Regions from separate parts of the Citrobacter sp. CRE-46 genome, predicted to be linked through region 3. Evidence: predicted binding sites of a transcription regulator. Region 3 holds the regulator's gene; each other region holds the start of a gene.
The links. Region 3 encodes CRP, which controls carbon source genes, mostly activating them, when cyclic AMP is high. Its sites were predicted from a motif close to ATGTGANNNNNNTCACAT; they were not measured.
Positions count from the first base shown of each region.

Region 1: the regulator CRP is predicted to act here: its motif matches at 1,607-1,624, upstream of udp (uridine phosphorylase).
Region 2: the regulator CRP is predicted to act here: its motif matches at 2,265-2,282, upstream of focA (formate transporter FocA).
Region 4: the regulator CRP is predicted to act here: its motif matches at 2,422-2,439, upstream of ldtB (L,D-transpeptidase).

Region 1 is NZ_CM184341.1:5,123,946-5,128,131, forward strand. It holds gene rmuC (DNA recombination protein RmuC) at 1-581, opposite strand, end outside; gene udp (uridine phosphorylase) at 722-1,483, opposite strand; gene AC534G_RS24840 (dienelactone hydrolase family protein) at 1,749-2,555, shown strand; gene metE (5-methyltetrahydropteroyltriglutamate--homocysteine S-methyltransferase) at 2,610-4,186, opposite strand, start outside.
Region 2 is NZ_CM184341.1:3,329,705-3,333,890, forward strand. It holds gene AC534G_RS16255 (DUF421 domain-containing protein) at 1-40, opposite strand, end outside; gene ycaO (30S ribosomal protein S12 methylthiotransferase accessory factor YcaO) at 176-1,936, shown strand; gene focA (formate transporter FocA) at 2,341-3,198, shown strand; gene pflB (formate C-acetyltransferase) at 3,258-4,186, shown strand, end outside.
Region 3 is NZ_CM184341.1:397,659-401,844, reverse strand. It holds gene AC534G_RS01875 (phosphoribulokinase) at 1-667, shown strand, start outside; gene AC534G_RS01870 (OsmC family protein) at 766-1,170, opposite strand; gene crp (cAMP-activated global transcriptional regulator CRP) at 1,479-2,111, shown strand; gene AC534G_RS01860 (YccS/YhfK family putative transporter) at 2,163-4,186, shown strand, end outside.
Region 4 is NZ_CM184341.1:3,442,156-3,446,341, forward strand. It holds gene AC534G_RS16805 (SHOCT domain-containing protein) at 1-1,276, shown strand, start outside; gene AC534G_RS16810 (hypothetical protein) at 1,347-1,703, opposite strand; gene AC534G_RS16815 (hypothetical protein) at 1,700-2,146, opposite strand; gene ldtB (L,D-transpeptidase) at 2,541-3,461, shown strand; gene AC534G_RS16825 (anion transporter) at 3,556-4,186, opposite strand, start outside.

The DNA.
Region 1 (4,186 bases), 520 kb from region 3:
CGCGTCAGGTTTACCGCTTCCTGCGCCATCTGCGCGTTCAGTTGCTGAAGATTACGAATTTCATGCGCCAGAGTATGACGTTCCTGCGCCTCTTTGCCGAAGCTATCCTGAACCTGACGACGAAAACCGTCCAGCTGTTCACGAAGCGGCGCCAGCAGGCTGTTCAGGCTTTGGCGGTTTTGCTCATCGACGCGGCGGTTGCTGTGCTCAAAAATGCGGTTCGCCAGGTTTTCAAACTGTTCACTCAGGCGCTGTTCGCTGTTGATCATCTGGCGGATTTTATCTTCCGCATGCTGCTGCGTCGCTTCCAGCCGGGTAGTGACTTCACGGAGATCGGCTTCCAGAGAGGTGTTGATGCTGTGCAGGCTGCGTAATTCGTTATTGAGTAGCTCGCACTCGTCGCGCCAGTGGGCTTCCTGTGCGAGTTGTTGCCGGGCAGCGCTTAACGCAATATCCAGTTCACGTCGCTCTTCGATGAGGTCGGCACGGATCTGATCGGCCCGCGCTTTTGTCGCCAGCCACCCCACCAGCAGCCCTGCGGCTAACGCCAACACAGCACTCATCATAATTGAAATATCCACAACGCCCCCTTACAGCAACGGCTTACCCGCACAAAATAGAATTGTGCTGTATAAACGTCCAGTTTAAAAGGAATTTCCTGCGAGGCACTACGCAAAATAAAAAGGCCGAACACGTCGGCCTTTTTGAACAGAAGTGAGAATTACAGTAAACGGCGGGCAGCTTCCACCACGATTTTCACCGCGTGGCTTTCCGTTTGTTTCATCGTTTCCGCATTGGGGATCTCTTGCTGAGTACGGTTCACGATAACACCAGCAACCATACCGGCACGCAGGCCCTGGCTGGCACACATGGTCAGCAACGTTGCGGATTCCATTTCGTAGTTCATGACCCCCATGGACTGCCACTCTTCCATCGAGCCTTTGAAACGACTCACTACGCGACCAGAGAAGGTGTCATAACGCTCCTGGCCCGGGTAGAAGGTGTCAGATGACGCGGTGACGCCCACGTGGGTAGTCGCACCGATAGATTTCGCCGCTTCCACCAGCGCAGTGGTGCACTCGAAGTCGGCAACGGCCGGGAATTCCATTGGCGCGAAGTGCAGGCTTGCACCATCCAGACGGACAGACGCAGTGGTGACCAGCACGTCGCCAACATTGATGTGCGGCTGAATTGCGCCAGTCGTACCGATACGCAGGAAGGTACGAATGCCCAGTTGCGCCAGTTCTTCTACGGCAATAGAGGTGGACGGGCCGCCGATACCGGTAGAGCAAACGATCACGGCTTTACCATCCAGCTCAGCACGCCAGGTCGTGAACTCGCGATGGGATGCCAGCTTAACCGGCTTATCCATCAGCGCGGCGATCTTTTCCACACGCTCCGGGTCGCCAGGGACGATAGCGAGCTGGGCCCCTTGTAAATCGTTCTTAGTGAGGCCGAGATGAAAAACATCAGACTTAGACATAAAAACTCCTCTGTGAATCGGTTTTGTCAGAAGAAGCAAAAACACACTTTACCGAAGGCATAAACAAATTTTCGTGACAGACATCACCATGATGTAAATCAATTGCATTCGATTACCATGAAATAGTGATACGCATCACATAAATGACGTGATGTAAGGACGCCTTGCACAAAAGATAGACCGTTTAAGGCAATGTGGTTCGTTGCATATGTCTATAGTTAATAATGCGCTTTTTGGCTGAATATTTAAGGGTACGGAGAATACCATGACCACACGACAATCTGGCTTTGCACCTGCTGTATCTCCACCGACGTCTACTACGGTTCACACACCGGATAACGCAATTATCGCCGGTGTAACGTCCATACCTTCACAAGGCGATGATATGCCAGCGTATCACGCACGACCAAAACAGACCGATGGCCCCCTGCCCGTGGTCATTGTCGTGCAGGAGATTTTTGGCATTCATGAACACATTCGTGACGTTTGCCGCCGTCTGGCCCTGGAAGGGTATCTGGCTATCGCGCCAGAGCTCTATTTCCGCGAAGGCGATCCCAATGACTTTGCCGATATCCCCACGCTGCTCAGCGGCCTTGTCGCCAAAGTGCCTGACGCTCAGGTACTAGCCGATCTGGACCACGTCGCCAGTTGGGCCTCCCGCAACGGCGGTGACGCGCATCGATTAATGATCACAGGTTTTTGCTGGGGTGGACGCATCACCTGGCTGTATGCAGCGCACAATCCGCAGTTAAAAGCAGCGGTAGCGTGGTATGGCAAACTGGTAGGCGATAAGACCCTCAACTCGCCGAAACATCCCGTTGATATCGCCACCGATCTTAACGCTCCTGTTCTGGGGCTTTATGGTGGTCAGGACACCAGTATTCCTCAGGTTACCGTCGAAACGATGCGTCAGGCGCTACGCGCCGCTAATGCAAAAGCGGAAATTGTGGTTTATCCCGATGCCGGGCATGCATTTAATGCCGATTACCGCCCGAGCTACCACGAAGAGTCCGCCAAAGATGGCTGGCAGAGAATGATGGAGTGGTTCGCGCAATACGGCGAGAAGAAATAAGTATCGCCAGGTAAACCGATCATCAAAACGGAGGCGTTAGCCTCCGTTTTGTTTTTAAGCCTGACGCAAGTTCTGCGCGGCCTTCACCATATTCGCCAGTGCGGCACGGGTTTCCGGCCAGCCTCGGGTTTTCAGGCCGCAGTCCGGGTTCACCCACAGCCGCTCCGCCGGAATACGCTGCTCCGCCTTCTTCAGCAGGGCCTCAATCCACTCCACGCTCGGGACGTTCGGCGAGTGAATATCGTAGACACCCGGCCCAATTTCATTCGGATAGTCGAACTCTTCAAACGATTCCAGCAACTCCATGTCGGAGCGTGAGGTCTCAATGGTGATCACATCCGCGTCCAGCGCCGCAATGGAATCCATGATGTCGTTGAACTCGCAGTAACACATGTGGGTGTGGATCTGAGTTTCATCCTTCGCCACCGCCGCGTTAATGCGGAAGGCTTCTACCCCCCACGCCAGATACGCGGCCCAGTCGCTGCGACGTAGCGGCAGACCTTCGCGCAGCGCCGGTTCATCAATCTGAATAATACCGATACCCGCCGCTTCCAGATCCGCCACTTCATCACGCAGCGCCAGCGCAATCTGCTTGGCGATGGTTTCACGCGTCACGTCTTCACGCGGGAATGACCAGCAAAGAATGGTCACCGGACCGGTCAACATACCTTTTACCGGCTTGTCGGTCAGCGACTGCGCGTACTTCGCCCACTCCACGGTGATCGCTTCCGGGCGGCTGACGTCGCCAATTACCACCGGCGGCTTCACGCAGCGAGAACCATAGCTCTGCACCCAACCGTTCTGGGTAAAGACAAAACCATCCAGATGCTCGCCAAAGTATTCCACCATGTCATTACGCTCGGCTTCACCGTGCACCAGCACATCGAGGCCCAGACGTTCCTGTTCAACGATCGCCTGTTTTATATGTTCGGCGATACCGGTGCGGTAGTGACCAGCATCCAGGTTGCCCTTTTTGAAATCCAGCCGCAGACCGCGAATTTCGGTGGTTTGCGGGAATGAACCGATCGTAGTGGTCGGCCATGCCGGTAGATTAAAGCGGGCACGCTGCGCCTCGGCGCGAACCGGGTAAGCGTTGGCGCGCTGGCTGTCTTGCGCGGTGATCGCCGCCAGACGTTTTTCCACTGCGGCGTTGTGTACGCGGGTAGAGTGACGACGCGCCTGGATCGGTGCGCTCCATTCCACAATTGCCGCCGTATCGCCGCTGTTCAGGGCATCGCGCAGCAGCGCCAGCTCGCCGCACTTTTGCAGCGCGAAGGCAAACCAGCTCTTCACTTCGGCATCAAGGCGGGTTTCCACACTGAGATCGATTGGGCTGTGCAGCAGAGAGCAGGAAGAAGCCACCCACAGAGCACGTTTCCCGACGATGTCTTTAATTTGCGCATATTTTTCGCTGAGATCGGCGCGCCAGACGTTACGACCGTTTACCAAACCGGCTGACAGCAGCCAGTCGGCAGGCAGGCGTTGGTGCAGCCCGGCAACGTCATCTTTGCCATGAACGAAATCAACGTGCAGACCCTGCACCGGCAGCGCGGTAATGGTATCCAGGTTCGGCGTTACGCCTTCAAAATAAGTGGTCAGCAGTAATTTTACCTGCCCTGCCAGCGCGTCAT
Region 2 (4,186 bases), 2.3 Mb from region 3:
CCTTATCCAGTGCCATACGCTGTAAATCGAATGCTTTCATTTTGTGCTCTTAACATTGTTGACTGTGTGAAAGCATAGCCAATAGTTTTATTTACGCCTGGGCTCCGGCGGCGATAGCGCCGTTCATTGAAAACCCGTATCATTGCGCGCTTTCCGTACGACAAAAGTGATTTTCATGACGCAAACATTTATTCCCGGCAAAGATGCCGCTCTGGAAGACTCCATCGCTCGCTTCCAGCAAAAATTACTCGACCTTGGTTTTCAGATTGAAGAAGCCTCCTGGTTGAACCCTGTGCCTAACGTTTGGTCTGTGCATATTCGCGACAAAGAATGCGCGCTGTGCTTTACCAACGGTAAAGGTGCGACGAAAAAAGCGGCGCTGGCCTCCGCGCTGGGCGAATATTTTGAGCGTCTGTCTACGAACTACTTCTTTGCGGATTTCTGGCTGGGCGAAACCATCGCCAACGGCCCGTTCGTGCATTATCCAAACGAAAAATGGTTCCCGCTGACGGAAGACGATGACGTGCCGGAAGGTCTGCTGGATGCGCGTCTGCGCGCATTTTACGATCCAGAAAACGAATTGACCGGAAGCATGCTTATCGACCTGCAATCCGGAAATGAAGATCGTGGCGTCTGCGGCCTGCCGTTTACCCGTCAGTCTGATAACCAGACTGTCTATATTCCGATGAATATTATCGGCAATCTGTACGTTTCTAACGGTATGTCTGCGGGTAACACGCCTAACGAAGCGCGCGTTCAGGGCCTGTCTGAAGTCTTTGAACGTTATGTGAAGAACCGCATTATCGCGGAAAGCATCAGCCTGCCGGAAATCCCGGCCGAGGTGATGGCGCGTTACCCGGCGGTAGTGGAGTCCATCGCCACACTGGAAGCGGAAGGTTTCCCGATTTTCGCCTACGATGGCTCGCTGGGCGGCAAATACCCGGTGATTTGCGTTGTCCTGTTCAACCCGGCCAACGGTACCTGCTTTGCGTCCTTCGGCGCGCACCCGGATTTCGGCGTTGCGCTGGAGCGTACCGTTACCGAACTGCTGCAGGGTCGTGGTCTGAAAGATCTTGATGTCTTCACCCCGCCAACCTTCGACGATGAAGAAGTGTCTGAACACACTAACCTTGAAACCCACTTCATTGATTCCAGCGGTCTGATCTCCTGGGATCTGTTCAAGCAAGATGCTGATTATCCGTTCGTTGACTGGAATTTCTCCGGCACTACGGAAGAAGAGTTCGCCACCCTGATGACCATCTTCAACGCTGAAGATAAAGAAGTGTATATCGCCGACTACGAACATCTGGGGGTATACGCCTGCCGCATTATCGTTCCGGGGATGTCTGACATCTACCCGGCTGAAGATCTGTGGTTAGCCAACAACGCAATGGGTACGCATCTGCGCGAAACGATCCTCTCTCTGCCAGGCAGTGAGTGGGATAAAGAAGACTATCTCAATCTGCTCGAACAACTGGATGAAGAAGGTTTTGACGACTTCACCCGCGTACGCGAACTGCTTGGTCTGGCGACCGGCGCAGATAACGGTTGGTATACCCTGCGCATTGGCGAGCTTAAAGTGATGCTGGCGCTGGCCGGTGGTGACCTGGAGCAAGCGCTGGTATGGACAGAATGGACGATGGAATTCAACGCCTCCGTGTTTAGCGCTGAACGTGCAAACTACTACCGTTGCCTGCAAACGCTGCTGCTATTGTCGCAGGAAGAGGAGCGTCAGCCGCTGCAATATCTGAACGCGTTTGTCCGCATGTACGGCGCCGATGCGGTTGAAGCGGCAAGTGCGGCATTGAGTGGTGAAGCCGCATTTTATGGTCTTCAGCCAGTAGACAACGATCTGCACGCATTCCCGGCGCATCAGTCTCTGCTGAAAGCCTATGAAAAACTGCAGCGCGCGAAAGCAGCGCACTGGTCAAAATAGTGCCAAACAGCCTGCGTTAAGTAGGCTAAATGTATTGTCTGGGCTATATTACGGGGCGCTTTAAGCGCCCTGTTTTTTATTTTGGTCAAATCAAAAAATAAATGTAAAAACAAGGTTAAATATTAGTAGTTGATATTAAAAAAATTAGCTTATTAATGTGGCCTTTTATCTCAATTACTCCATATTAATTAACCGTCCAACAGGAGGCTGAAAGAAAAAATTCAACTCACTTTATAATTTTTAAAATTTATTTTTACATGGATAATCAATAAGTTACTCCGCATTCGCATAAAAACCATGCGTCTTGCGGGCCTATAAGCCAGGCGAGATATGATCTATATCAAATTCTCATCTATAATGCTTTGTTAGTATCTCGTCGCCGACTTAATAAAGAGAGAGTTAGTGTGAAAGCTGACAACCCTTTTGATCTTTTACTTCCTGCTGCAATGGCCAAAGTTGCCGAAGAAGCAGGCGTCTATAAAGCAACGAAACATCCGCTTAAGACGTTCTATCTGGCAATTACTGCCGGTGTATTCATTTCAATTGCCTTTGTTTTCTATATCACCGCCACAACCGGTACCGGCACCATGCCTTTTGGCATGGCAAAATTAATAGGTGGTATCTGCTTTTCCCTGGGGCTGATCCTTTGTGTTATCTGCGGTGCAGACCTCTTCACCTCAACCGTACTGATTGTTGTTGCTAAAGCCAGTGGTCGTATTACCTGGGGACAGTTGGCTAAAAACTGGCTTAACGTTTATGTCGGCAACCTGATTGGCGCCCTGATCTTCGTGTTACTTATGTGGCTTTCCGGCGAGTATATGACCGCCAACGGCGCGTGGGGACTCAACGTCCTGCAAACAGCCGACCACAAAGTACACCATACTTTTGTTGAAGCGGTAAGCCTCGGTATCCTGGCTAACCTGATGGTGTGTCTGGCCGTATGGATGAGCTACTCAGGTCGCAGCCTGATGGACAAAGCGTTTATCATGGTATTACCGGTCGCAATGTTTGTTGCCAGCGGTTTTGAGCACAGTATCGCAAACATGTTTATGATCCCTATGGGTATTGTAATACGCGATTTCGCCACCCCGGAATTCTGGACCGCTGTCGGTTCTTCTCCGGAGAATTTTTCTCACCTGACCGTGATGAATTTCATCACCGATAACCTGATTCCGGTTACGATCGGTAATATTATCGGCGGCGGTTTGTTGGTCGGGTTGACATACTGGGTCATTTACCTGCGTGGTAACGATCATCATTAATCTGTTGATGCCCATTACACGCAGTAAATAAAAAATCCACTTAAGAAGGTAGGTGTTACATGTCCGAGCTTAATGAAAAGTTAGCCACAGCCTGGGAAGGTTTTACCAAAGGTGACTGGCAGAATGAAGTAAACGTACGTGACTTCATTCAGAAAAACTACACTCCGTATGAGGGTGACGAGTCCTTCCTGGCTGGCGCTACTGACGCGACCACCAAGCTGTGGGACAGCGTAATGGAAGGCGTTAAACAGGAAAACCGCACTCACGCGCCTGTTGACTTTGACACCTCCGTTGCTTCTACCATCACTTCTCACGACGCTGGTTACATCAACAAAGCGCTGGAGAAAATTGTTGGTCTGCAGACTGAAGCTCCGCTGAAACGTGCGATCATTCCGTTCGGCGGCATCAAAATGGTTGAAGGTTCCTGCAAAGCGTACAATCGCGAACTGGATCCGATGCTGAAAAAAATCTTCACCGAATACCGTAAAACCCACAACCAGGGCGTATTCGATGTTTATACCAAAGACATTCTGAACTGCCGTAAATCCGGTGTTCTGACTGGTCTGCCAGATGCGTATGGCCGTGGCCGTATCATCGGTGACTACCGTCGCGTTGCGCTGTACGGTATCGACTTCCTGATGAAAGACAAATACGCGCAGTTTGTTTCCCTGCAGTCTGACCTGGAAAACGGCGTAAACCTGGAAGCGACTATCCGTCTGCGTGAAGAAATCGCTGAACAGCACCGCGCGCTGGGTCAGATCAAAGAAATGGCAGCGAAATATGGCTGCGATATCTCTGGTCCGGCTACCAACGCTCAGGAAGCTATCCAGTGGACTTACTTCGGCTACCTGGCCGCGGTTAAATCTCAGAACGGCGCAGCAATGTCCTTCGGTCGCGTATCCACCTTCCTGGATGCATACATCGAACGTGATATCAAAGCAGGCAAAATCACTGAACAAGACGCTCAGGAAATGATTGACCACCTGGT
Region 3 (4,186 bases):
TTTCGGGCCCGAAGCCAATGACTTTGGTCTGCTGGAACAAACCTTCATTGAATACGGCCAGACGGGAAAAGGTCAGTCGCGTAAATATCTGCACACCTACGATGAAGCCGTACCGTGGAACCAGGTCCCGGGAACGTTTACCCCCTGGCAGCCATTGCCTGAACCGACGGATGTCCTGTTCTATGAAGGGCTACACGGCGGCGTCGTCACCCCACAGCAAAATGTGGCCCGGCATGTCGACCTTCTGGTCGGCGTAGTGCCGATCGTTAACCTGGAATGGATCCAGAAACTGACCCGCGATACCAGCGAGCGTGGACACTCGCGTGAAGCGGTGATGGACTCGGTTGTGCGCTCAATGGACGATTACATCAATTACATCACGCCGCAGTTTTCCCGTACGCACATTAACTTTCAGCGCGTACCCACCGTCGATACCTCAAACCCCTTTGCTGCCAAGAGCATTCCGTCGCTGGATGAAAGCTTTGTGGTCATTCATTTTCGTAATCTGGAAGGGATCGACTTTCCGTGGCTTCTGGCCATGCTGCAAGGCTCATTCATTTCCCACATCAATACATTAGTCGTACCTGGCGGCAAAATGGGTCTGGCGATGGAATTGATTATGCTGCCGCTGGTCCAGCGACTGATGGAAGGTAAAAAGATAGAGTGAGGTACGGGATGTGCCCGACGGCGCTACGCTTATCGGGCCTACGAATCGGTATCGTCCTGTAGGCCCGATAAGGCCAAGCTGCCATCCGGCTTCACGTATTACGCAGCAACCACTTCATAGGAGTGGGTAATATTCACCGCCTTTTCCAGCATCAATGCCACGGAACAATATTTTTCCGCCGAGAGATCGACGGCGCGGGAGACCGACGCCTCTTTCAGATCGTTGCCGGTGACGATGAAATGCAGATTAATGTGGGTAAACAAACGCGGCGCTTCTTCACGGCGCTCAGAGGTGAGCTTCACTTCGCAGTTGGTCACATCCTGACGCCCTTTTTGCAGGATCGACACCACATCGATCGCGCTACAACCGCCTGCAGCCATTAATACCATTTCCATCGGGCTCGGCGCTTTATCACCGGAGTTACCGTCCATCAAAATTTGGTGGCCAGAGGCGGACTCACCGAGGAAGGTTAACCCCTCAACCCACTTTACACGCGCTTGCATATTTCGTAACTCCAATGTTTCAATTTTCCTGACAGATTACGCGTACATAACAATTCTCGCAACGGAAGGCGACCTGCGTCATGCTGAAGCGAGACACCAGGAGACACACGGCGAAAGCTATGCTAAAACAGTCGGGATGCTACAGTAATACATTGACGTACTGCATGTATGCAGAGGACATCACATTACAGGCTGCAGTATATTTTTAGTAGCCCCCTTCCCAGGTAGCGGGAAGCACATTTTTGCAAACCCAGAGGCAGCGTCGTTTTCTGGCTCTGGAGACAGCTTATAACAGAGGATAACCGCGCATGGTGCTTGGCAAACCGCAAACAGACCCGACTCTCGAATGGTTCTTGTCTCATTGCCATATTCATAAGTACCCATCGAAGAGCACGCTGATTCACCAGGGTGAAAAAGCGGAAACGTTGTATTACATCGTTAAAGGCTCAGTGGCAGTGCTGATCAAAGATGAAGAAGGGAAAGAAATGATCCTTTCTTATCTGAATCAGGGCGATTTTATTGGTGAATTAGGCCTCTTCGAAGAAGGCCAGGAACGTAGCGCTTGGGTACGGGCCAAAACCGCATGTGAAGTCGCTGAAATTTCCTACAAAAAATTTCGCCAATTAATCCAGGTCAACCCGGATATTCTGATGCGCCTGTCTTCTCAGATGGCTCGTCGCCTGCAGGTCACGTCTGAAAAAGTAGGCAACCTTGCCTTCCTCGACGTCACCGGCCGTATTGCCCAGACTCTGCTGAATCTGGCAAAACAGCCTGACGCGATGACTCACCCGGACGGTATGCAGATTAAAATCACCCGCCAGGAAATCGGCCAGATCGTTGGCTGCTCCCGTGAGACCGTTGGTCGTATTCTGAAGATGCTGGAAGATCAGAACCTGATCTCCGCTCACGGTAAGACCATTGTCGTTTACGGCACACGTTAATCCCATCGAAATGGCGCGTTACCCGGTAGCGCGCCATTTTTGTTTGTTCCGATGTGGCGAAGACTGATTTATCACCCCGAGATCAACTACGCACTACGGCAGACGCTGGTGCTGTGTTTACCTGTGGCTGTCGGTCTTATCATTGGTCAGCTTCATCTGGGGCTTCTGTTTTCCCTCGTCCCTGCCTGTTGCAACATTGCCGGTCTTGATACCCCGCATAAACGCTTTTTTAAACGTTTAGTTATTGGCGCATCGCTGTTTGCCGGTTGCAGCCTGATCATGCAGTTACTGCTGGCGCAAGATATACCACTGCCGCTCATCCTCACCGGCCTGACGCTAATTCTTGGCGTAACCGCCGAGCTAAGCCCGTTGCATGCGCGACTGCTGCCAGCCTCACTCATCGCGGCAATTTTCACGCTAAGCCTTGCCGGGAACATGCCCGTCTGGGAGCCATTGCTGATCTATGCACTGGGTACGTTGTGGTACGGTCTGTTCAACTGGTTCTGGTTCTGGATGTGGCGTGAGCAGCCACTGCGTGAATCGCTTAGCCTGCTGTACCGCGAATTAGCCGATTACTGTGAGGCCAAGTACAGTCTGCTGACCCAGCATGCCGATCCAGAAAAAGCGCTGCCTCCGCTACTGGTTCGTCAACAAAAAGCGGTGGATTTGATTACCCAGTGCTACCAGCAAATGCACATGCTGTCGGCGCATCACAATAATGAATACAAGCGACTGTTGCGTGCCTTTCAGGAAGCGCTCGATTTGCAGGAACATATTTCAGTTAGCCTGCATCAGCCGGAAGAGGTGCAAAAGCTGGTCGAGCGAAGCCACGCGGAACAGGTGATTCGCTGGAACGCGCGCACCGTCGCCGCCCGCCTGCGCGTCCTGGCCGATGATATCTTGTATCACCGCTTACCGACCCGTTTCTCAATGGAAAAGCAAATTGGCTCGCTGGAGAAAATCGCCAACCAGCATCCGGATAATCCGGTAGGACAGTTTTGCTACTGGCACTTCAGCCGTATCGCCCGCGTGCTACGGACCCAGCGCCCGCTGTATGCCCGAGATTTGATGGCGGACAAACAGCGGCGGTTGCCGTTGATCCCGGCGCTGAAAAACTATCTGTCGTTGAAATCCCCGGCGCTGCGTAACGCCGGGCGCATTAGCGTCATGCTGAGTATCGCCAGCCTGATGGGCAGCGCCTTACATCTGCCTAAACCTTACTGGATTTTGATGACGATCCTGTTCGTCACGCAAAATGGCTATGGGGCGACCCGAGTGCGTATTTTGCATCGTTCGGTGGGTACGCTCGTCGGACTGGTGATTGCCGGCGTCACATTGCACTTTCATATTCAGGAAGGTTTCACGCTGGCAGGCATGTTGCTGATCACATTAGGCAGCTATCTGATCATTCGCAAAAACTACGGCTGGGCCACCGTCGGCTTTACGGTTACGGCGGTGTACACCCTGCAACTGCTGACGCTGAACGGGGAACAATTTATCGTGCCGCGGTTTGTCGACACGGTGATTGGCTGCTTAATCGCCTTTGGCGGCACGCTCTGGCTGTGGCCACAGTGGCAGAGTGGTCTGTTGCGTAAGAACGCCCACGATGCGTTAGAAGCCGACCAGGAGGCTATTCGCCTGATCCTCAGCAACGATCCGCAGGCCACGCCGCTGGCGTATCAACGCATGCGGGTCAACCAGGCGCATAACACGCTGTTTAACTCACTGAATCAGGCAATGCAGGAGCCGGGATTCAACGCGCACTATCTGGCGGATATGAAACTGTGGGTCACGCACAGCCAGTTTATTGTCGAACACATCAACGCGATGACCACACTGGCAAGGGAACATACGATGCTGACGCCAGATTTGGCGCAGCGGTATCTGGAGTCCTGCGAAATTGCGCTCCAGCGCTGTCAGCAGCGGCTGGAGTATGACGGACCGGGAAGCTCGGGCGATGTGAATATTCTCGAAGCGCCTGAAATGCTGTCCCACGGTCCATTAAGCACCCTGGAGCAGCATCTGCAGCGAATCTTGGGGCATCTGAACACCATGCACACCATTTCGTCGGTAGC
Region 4 (4,186 bases), 2.2 Mb from region 3:
GAAGAAAGAAAAAGACGCTGCTGATAAAGCTGAACGTGAAAGAAAATCTGCTGCTGATAAAGCCGAAAGGGAACGTAAAGCTGCAATGGCTAAAGCCAAAGCTGATTATGACAAAATGATGGCTGATCGTGCTCAGGCAGTTGAATCTCTGAAACAGTTAGACGTTGCGGTTATTGCTCAAGAAGGACGTTCATATGCTTCTCAGATTAATCAGACTCAGCAAGCACTAACAAAGCTTCAAGAACTAAGAGACAAAGGGATAATCTCACAGGAGCAATTCCTAGAACGTCGTAATTCTCTATTGATTAACTCGTCAAAAGAATTCTCCGACAGTCTTAAGGCTAATCCTGCTGACATTGGCATTATCACTCAGTCGATGAATCAAATGTTCGATATTCAAAAGCAAGAACTGGATATTAAACGTCAACAGAACTTGATTTCAGAACAGCAATACAACGAACAGTTAGAGAATCTCCAAATTGCACATCAAGAGAAGATGAAAGCAATTAAAGAGATCGATGCTAATCAGGTGAATATGCAGAACTTGAATTCAATTGGTTTCGCAACTGATGAAGAAAGAATGGCATTAGAGCAAGAAGCATTAAATCAACAGTTCGAAAGGTTCAGAGAACAGAATCAGAAAATGTACGAATCTGGACTTTTGTCGCATGAACAATTTTTAGAGCAAAAAAGACGACTAGACAAGGCTTATTCTGTTCAGTCTGAAAATATTGCTATGATGGAAATTCAAACGAAAATGGGAATGTATAACGGTTTTGCTCAAGGCATGGCTGGTGTTATTTCCGGTATTTCGGGTGAAAACTCTAAAGCCGCTCAAGCTGCGTTTGCAGTAGCTAAAGGAACAGCTATCGCAAATGGTATGTTAAACGCATATCAATCTGCAACTAAAGCAATGGCAACTTATCCTGGTCCTTTGGGATACGCATTAGCCGCATCAAGTTATGCGCAAGTTTTAGGACAAGTTATGTCCATGAAATCTGTGAATATGACTGGTATGGCTCACGATGGCATTTCTGAAATTCCAAGAGAAGGAACATGGCTGCTTGATGGTGGTGAAAGAGTCGTTGATCAGAGAACTAACGGAGATTTGAAAGACTTCTTGAATAATCAAAGCGAGTCTAAGACTCAGCCTATTGATGCTCGTGTAATCGTACAAGGAAACGTGACTGATCAGCGTTGGTTTGCTGAACAACTCAAGAAGCAAGAAAAGATTATCACATCAATTGTTCAATCAGGAAACAGACGCAAAATGTAAATAATCTTCAAGTTATTCACAGGCAATACGGGCGATTAAAATCGCCCATTAATTATTTTCTTTTTAAAAACTAAAGCACAGCCTGAAAACTTTGCCACTCAGGTGCATGCATAAGTACCGCGCTTTGTTCATTTCTATTCCAAATAGGAATCGCTTTCCCTATATAGAAAAAATGTGATGTTGCATCATTACTTTTCTTTTCACTACTTTTTCCTGCTTTTGTATATACGACAACAAGATCGCCAGCGCGAACAGGTTTATCCGGAAACCAAAATGTTTCGTAAATACCAGTGTTTACCGACTCATTCTCAAATCCCGTTTGTAGCAGTATAAACTCTCCAATATTGCATGAACTGTCAACTCGAATGACAATTCGTTCCTTATCTAAGTTTCCAGGTTCGCGAATTGCTGTAATATTAACTTTCATGGCTTGACCACCTTTGCAGCTATCCCCCCGACAGTGAGCACACTACCAAAAGCTAACGCGAGCACAGCGGCAGTCGGCTGAGTTGACCAGTTTGAAGTGGCATATCCAAAGGCAGAGCCTGAAATTAGAAAACATGTCACATGCATTATTTCCAAAGCAATTTTTGTTTTGAATTTTTCTTCTAATACTCCTACAAGTTTATCGGATGTATGAAACTTATCGCGAATCACACGCAAATCATTGCATTCACCATCTAATCTTTCAATCTCATCAAGCAACATTCGTTGTACCGCAGCAGAGCTAAGCTCCTCATCAGTTAGCTCTCTGCGAAGATTTGAGAATGATTTGCGTCCAGAATTCCCCTTGGGAACAGCTGTTGGTATCCCCACACTTACAGGCTCTTCTGGTTCCGTATCAGGTTGATGCCTATTCCCAAAAACCACGAAATGCTCCTTTCGTATATTCAAAATTGTAGCTAATTAATCGAAGGATCTAACCTTATATTCGTCTTATCAACATAATACCATCACTTTCAAACCAACTCTAAATTCACAGCAAAATTAGTTGCTTTGAAACTATATTGTGACGTTGCTGGAAACTAACACTGGCGTATCCTGAAAGAGAAAGAAATATGTGACAAACCGCTTATTATGCCATAAGTCTACGATAAGATCGCCCCTTCATGCTGAAGGGGGAAAGTGAAAGCAAAAGGAAAAAAATGTGATTTAGTACACATCCGAATTCCTTGTTGCTCAGATTGCACATATAATGCGTGCCCAACACTACATAAATCTCAACCCACTCGCCTGCCTGGCACTGAATCTCGCATACATGAAGATGAATATGAAATTGACAACGCTTTTCGCGGCGGCACTTGCGGTAGTTGGTTTTTGCAACACTGCCTCAGCCGTCACGTACCCGCTGCCTACCGATGGTAGCCGTTTGATTGGCCAAAACCAGGTCATCACCATTCCTGAAGGCAATACCCAACCGCTGGAGTATTTTGCGGCAGAATATCAGATGGGTCTGTCTAACATGCTGGAAGCGAACCCTGGCGTGGATACTTTCCTGCCGAAGGGCGGCACCGTACTGAACATTCCTCAGCAGTTGATCCTGCCGGATACCGTGCATGAAGGTATTGTTATCAACAGCGCTGAAATGCGTCTGTACTACTACCCGAAAGGCACCAACACCGTTATCGTTCTGCCGATCGGTATCGGCCAGTTAGGCAAAGACACGCCAATCAACTGGACCACCAAAGTAGAACGTAAGAAAGCGGGCCCAACCTGGACGCCAACGGCGAAAATGCATGCGGAATACCGCGCTGCGGGCGAACCGCTGCCGGCCGTGGTTCCGGCAGGCCCGGATAACCCGATGGGGCTGTACGCACTGTATATCGGCCGTCTGTATGCTATTCACGGCACCAATGCTAACTTCGGCGTTGGTTTACGTGTCAGCCACGGTTGTGTCCGTCTGCGTAACGACGACATCAAATTCCTGTTTGAAAATGTGCCGGTCGGCACTCGCGTACAGTTTATCGATGAGCCGGTGAAAGCCACTACCGAACCAGACGGCAGCCGCTACATCGAGGTACACAACCCGCTGTCCACCACGGAAGCACAGTTTGAAGGCGGGGAAATCGTACCGATTACGCTGAACAAGAGCATTACCAGCGTCACCGGTCAGTCTGATGTCGATCAGTCCGTCGTTGAGCAGGCGGTACAGAACCGTTCTGGTATGCCGGTTCGTCTGAACTAATCTGCTATACATGCCCGATGGCGCTACGCTTATCGGGCCTACCAACGCAGTAGGCCGGATCAGGCGCCAGCCGCCATCCGGCACACCATATCAATTACATCATCTGCAGCAAAACATACCCTACCAGCGCCGCCCATATCAGCATCGGCAACGAATACCAATGAAAACGCCACCAGATCCGTCGATCGTTTGCCATGCGTAAAGCGATAAGATTCGCCAGCGATCCCGGCAGCAGACCAAACCCACCCACATTAACCGCCCAGGCCAACAGCAGCGTCGGCGGAACGTAGTTCAGCAACAAAATCGTACTGGGAACATTACTGATAAACTGCGACAGGCCAATGGCCGTCAACCAGAGACCCGGCGCTGAGAGCGTGCCAATCTGGTGGGTTATCCCCTGCAATGCCGGTAGCTGCGTCAGCAAATACACATCGATAAACATCGCCATAAATACCAGCAGCAGCGTCCAGTCCACGCTGAGGATGACGCGACGCGCCAGAACCATGAACCCCGCCGCCACAATCGCCAGACCCCACAGCTCTTGTTTTAACTCCAGCGCCGTCAGAAAGATGATATACAGCGCGAGACAGCTCCACACCAGGCGTGGTTGCCAGGCCGGCGCGCGCGTCCCGGTATGATAGTGCAATGCTTTGTTCGGGAAACTGAACCAGCACAGCACCACCAGCGTCAACATCATGGCACCCGCGAGCGGCGCCATTTGCCAG